DNA from 2 places in the Microbispora sp. H10885 genome. Region 1 is predicted to be linked to the other one. Evidence: riboswitches for the same ligand, from Rfam matches in the RefSeq annotation. Region 1 holds a riboswitch; the other holds the start of a gene.
What was found. Region 1 has a riboswitch for glycine ahead of gcvT (glycine cleavage system aminomethyltransferase GcvT). Riboswitches for the same ligand answer to the same signal wherever they lie in the genome.

Region 1 (2,197 bases):
CGACGACGGCGCCCTCCCGGGTGACGGGGTAGCCGTGGCGGGGCACCCGGCGGCCGCGGGCCACCAGCCCGACCAGCCGCCGAGTGGAGCCGTTCTGCGCGGCCCGTTCCAGGGCGGACCGGCCCACGAAGTCGCCCGGCTTGTCGAAGCGGACGACCCGCCCGAGGCCGGCGTCGAACGGGGTGGCCGAGGAGGTCAGCTCGTTGCCGTACAGCGGCATGCCGGCCTCCAGGCGCAGCGTGTCGCGGGCCGACAGCCCCGCGGGAACGAGCCCGAGGTCACGGCCCGCCTCGCCGAGCGCGTCCCACAGGGGTACGGCGTGCTCGTTGAGGACGAACAGCTCGAAGCCGTCCTCGCCGGTGTAGCCCGTCCGCGCGATCAGGGCGGGCGCGCCGGCGACGACACCGGGGAGGATGGCGTAGTACTTCAGGCCGTCGACGTCCGCGTCGGTCAGCCCGCGCAGGATCTCGGCGGCACGCGGCCCCTGCACGGCCACCAGCGCGTACTCGTCGGACCGGTCCGTCACCCGCGCGTCGTACCCCTCGGACCGGGCGGTCACTTCACGCGCCACGACGGCGTAGTTGGAGGCGTTGGCGACGACCATGTACCGGTCCTCGTCGAGGCGGTAGACGATGAGGTCGTCGAGGATGCCGCCGTCCTCGTCCACGATCATCGTGTAGCGGGCGCGGCCGGGAGCGAGGATGCTGAGGTGGCCCACCAGGGCGTGGTCGAGCGCCTCGCCCGCCTGCGGGCCGGTGACGAAGATCTCCCCCATGTGGGAGAGGTCGAACAGGCCCGCGGCCGTGCGCACCGCGTTGTGCTCGGCCGACTCGCTGCCGTACCGCAACGGCATCTGCCAGCCGGCGAAATCGGTCAGGGTCGCGCCAAGGCGTTCGTGTACCCCGCGGAGCGGGGTGGATCGGGACATGCGGACCTCGGAAAGGACGGATGCTGCACTGAACTATCGGGCATCCTCCCCCTCTGTCATCGGCGCCTGAGAGCTTCGTCCGATCTTTGCCGGACTTTCACCTTCGGCGAGGCCTCGCGGCCTTCTTTCCAGAGGTCACCTGGCCCGCGCGGTCCTTTGCCTTGAGAGGTTCGCGGGGAGGGCTTGCTCCTTCAGGGGCCCTGACCGGCTGCCAGGACGCTCTCCCGCACGGGATGATCGGTGCGCTGCCAGCCTAGTGGTTCGCCGCCGTCCCCGTAACCTGCCGGGTCGCCCGCTTTGCCGCACCCACGACATCCGTCCACACCATCAGCGCCGGGCTGTCGATAGAACAGGTGACTAGTTCGCGCTCGGGGTAATGCCCCTGGGGGTCGTGCGGCCACGGGCGGGAAAGGCGCTCAAGGCGTCGCCGGTGAGGATCCGCTGGTGGAGGGCCTGGGTGTCGGGGGACGGCTCGGTGCCGAGGCGGTCGACCAGGGTGCGGCGCAGCCGCTGGTAGGAGGCGAAGGCGTCGTGGGTCCGGCCCGAGCGGTGCAGGGCCAGCATGAGCTGCCGGTGGGGGCGTTCGCGCAGCGGGTGCCGGGTCGCCCACTGGGCCAGGCCGCCGACGATCTCGCGGTGGTGCCCGAGCGCCAGCCGTACGTCGAAGAGGTCCTCGGTCACCGCCCGCCGATCCTCGTCGAGCCGTTCGGCCCACACGCGGAGCCCGTCGATCTGCCGCACATCGAGGAGGGCGTCGCCCCGCCACAGGCTCAGCGCGTTCTCGAACAACCGCGCCGCATTGTGGTAATCGCCATTCTCGCGAGCGATTCTGCCCTGCGCCACCCATTGGTTGAATTCTGCAACGTCCACGGACCCCGGCCGGACGGAAAGAAGGTATCCGCCCTTCACCGTACGGACCGGAGAAAGGCCGGGGTCGCGAGGGGAGAGCCGCCGCCGCACCTGGGCGACGTAGGTGGTAAGATTGCGCGGCGCCGAAATAGTGGGACGGCCATTCCACAGTAGTGCGGTGAGCTGGTCCCGGTGCAGCGCGATATTCGCATTAAGGACGAGCAGCGCCAGGAGCTGCCGATGTCTCGCGGCGAGGCCGGCGATGGCGTCTCCTCGGTCGTTCATGGCCGAAAACGGTCCGAGCACGGCGTATAACACGGTTCCCCTCGCGCAAGGCAGCGTGAACGCGCCGACGACGGCGGCTTTGATCGGCGTTTGACGATATCTCTCCCCGCCTTCATTCGTCAAAATTACGCGTTT
Region 2 (2,197 bases), on a different contig from region 1:
TCTTCTCGTCGCAGGCCACGCCGACGTGGTCGGCGTCCGCCAGGCGGAGGTTGACGCCCCGCTCGGCGGCGGCGGCCACGACGTGCTCCGCCCGGCCCGGCACGCGGGCGAGCACGGTGTCGAAGAATTCGTCGTGGACGATCTCCACGCCCCCCTCGCGCAGCCCGGCGGCGAGGACGGCCGCGTGGCGGTGCGCCCGCTGGGCGATCCGCCGGAGGCCGTCGGGGCCGTGGTAGACGGCGTACATCGAGGCCATGACCGCGAGCAGGACCTGCGCGGTGCAGATGTTGCTGGTGGCCTTCTCCCGCCGGATGTGCTGCTCGCGGGTCTGCAGGGCCAGCCGGTAGGCCGTACGGCCGTCGGCGTCCACCGAGACGCCGACCAGGCGGCCGGGCATCTGCCGCTGCAGGCCCTCACGGACCGCCATGTACGCCGCGTGGGGGCCGCCGTAGCCCAGCGGGACGCCGAAGCGCTGGGAGGAGCCGACGGCGATGTCGGCGCCCTGCTCGCCGGGGGGCTCCAGCAGGGTCAGCGCCAGCAGGTCGGCCGACGCGACGAGCAGCGCGCCGGCGGCGTGCGCCCGCTCGGCCAGCGCCCGGAAGGACGCCACGCGGCCGCTCGCGCCCGGATACTGGACGAGGACCCCGAAGCACTCGGGCAGGTCGCCCGCGAGGTCCGACTCCACCAGCGTGATGCCGAGCGGCTCGGCGCGGGTCGCCAGCACGGCCTTGGTCTGCGGCAGCGCGTCCGCGTCGACCACGAAGACGTCCGCCTTGACCTTGCTCGCGCGCCGGGCCAGCGTCATCGCCTCGGCCGCGGCGGTCGCCTCGTCCAGCAGGGACGCGCCGGCGACGTCGAGGCCGGTGAGGTCCGACACGACCGTCTGGAAGTTCAGCAGGGCCTCCAGCCGCCCCTGCGAGATCTCCGGCTGGTACGGCGTGTACGCGGTGTACCAGCCCGGGTTCTCCAGCACGTTGCGGAGGACGACCCCCGGAGTGATCGTGTCGTGGTACCCCAGGCCGATCATCGGGGTCAGCACCCGGTTGCGGGCCGCGAGCGCGCGGAGTTCGGCCAGCGCCTCGGCCTCCCCCGCCGCCTCCGGCAGGTTCAGCGGGCCCCGCGTGCGGATCGCCTCGGGAACGGCCACGGCGAGCAGGTCGGCCGTCGACTCGTAGCCGACGACCTCCAGCATGCGGGCACGGCCGGCGTCCGAAGGACCGATGTGACGGGTCGCGAAGGGCGGGGCGGAAAGATCCTGAAGCGTCGAGCGGTCGGTCATGACAGGGGCCTCCTGGGCGGGTCGAGACCTGCGGCGGCCGCCTCGCGCCCGTGGGCGCGACCGGCCGTGATGCGGTCTCCCCCTCTGTCATCGGACCTGAGAGCTTCACCGGGCCGCCCGGCCCGGCTTTCCCCTTCGGTGAGGCGCCGCCTGGCGGGCGGGCCTGCTTTTCAGAGTCGCCTCGTCCGTGCGGTACGGATGCCTGAGAGTTTCCGGGGAGGTTTGCTCCTTCGGCGCCCCTGCAACTTCAGGGGTCTCTCCCGCACGAGGTCGTCGGCCGTGTCCATTCTACCCGGTTACTTCCTCTGTACCCGTTTCTCAGCCGATCTTACGGGCCTTCCTGCGGCGGGCCAGCTCGTCGGCCGGATGATCCCCCTCCGCATCCGGAGCGGACTCCGCGCGCTCACCGGGCAGTTCCGCCAGGGACCCCTCCACCTCGCGCCAGACCCGCCCGAGCGCGATGCCGAACACGCCCTGGCCGCCCTGCAGCAGGTCGATCACCTCGTCGGCGCTGGTGCACTCGTAGACGCTCACGCCATCGCTCATCAGGGTGATCTGGGCCAGGTCGTTGACGCCCCGGTCGCGCAGGTGCCGTACGGCGGTGCGGATCTGCTGGAGCGAGACCCCCGTGTCGAGGAGACGTTTGACGACCTTCAGGACGAGGATGTCGCGGAAGCTGTAGAGTCGCTGCGACCCGGACCCCTGAGCTGCTCTTATGGTCGGGAGCACCAGTTCGGTCCGGGCCCAGTAGTCGAGCTGCCGGTAGGTGATCCCGGCCGCCGCGCACGCCGTCGGGCCACGGTAACCGATGTTCTCGGGCAGCGCCGTCGGCTGCTCGTCGAACAGCAGGCCTTGTTCGCCGGCGCGCTCGCGCGCCTCCCGCCGAACCGGGTCGTGCTGGCCGGCCGACCTACCCTC

Region 2: linked by a shared signal. The riboswitch ahead of gcvP (aminomethyl-transferring glycine dehydrogenase) and the one ahead of gcvT (glycine cleavage system aminomethyltransferase GcvT) in region 1 are both predicted to bind glycine.

Annotation. Positions count from the first base shown of each region.
Region 1 is NZ_JABBWY010000012.1:198,970-201,166, forward strand. It holds gene gcvT (glycine cleavage system aminomethyltransferase GcvT) at 1-928, opposite strand, end outside; glycine riboswitch at 1,068-1,165, opposite strand; gene HHX37_RS29525 (AfsR/SARP family transcriptional regulator) at 1,286-2,062, opposite strand.
Region 2 is NZ_JABBWY010000010.1:327,391-329,587, reverse strand. It holds gene gcvP (aminomethyl-transferring glycine dehydrogenase) at 1-1,279, opposite strand, end outside; glycine riboswitch at 1,460-1,552, opposite strand; gene HHX37_RS26995 (MerR family transcriptional regulator) at 1,598-2,197, opposite strand, start outside.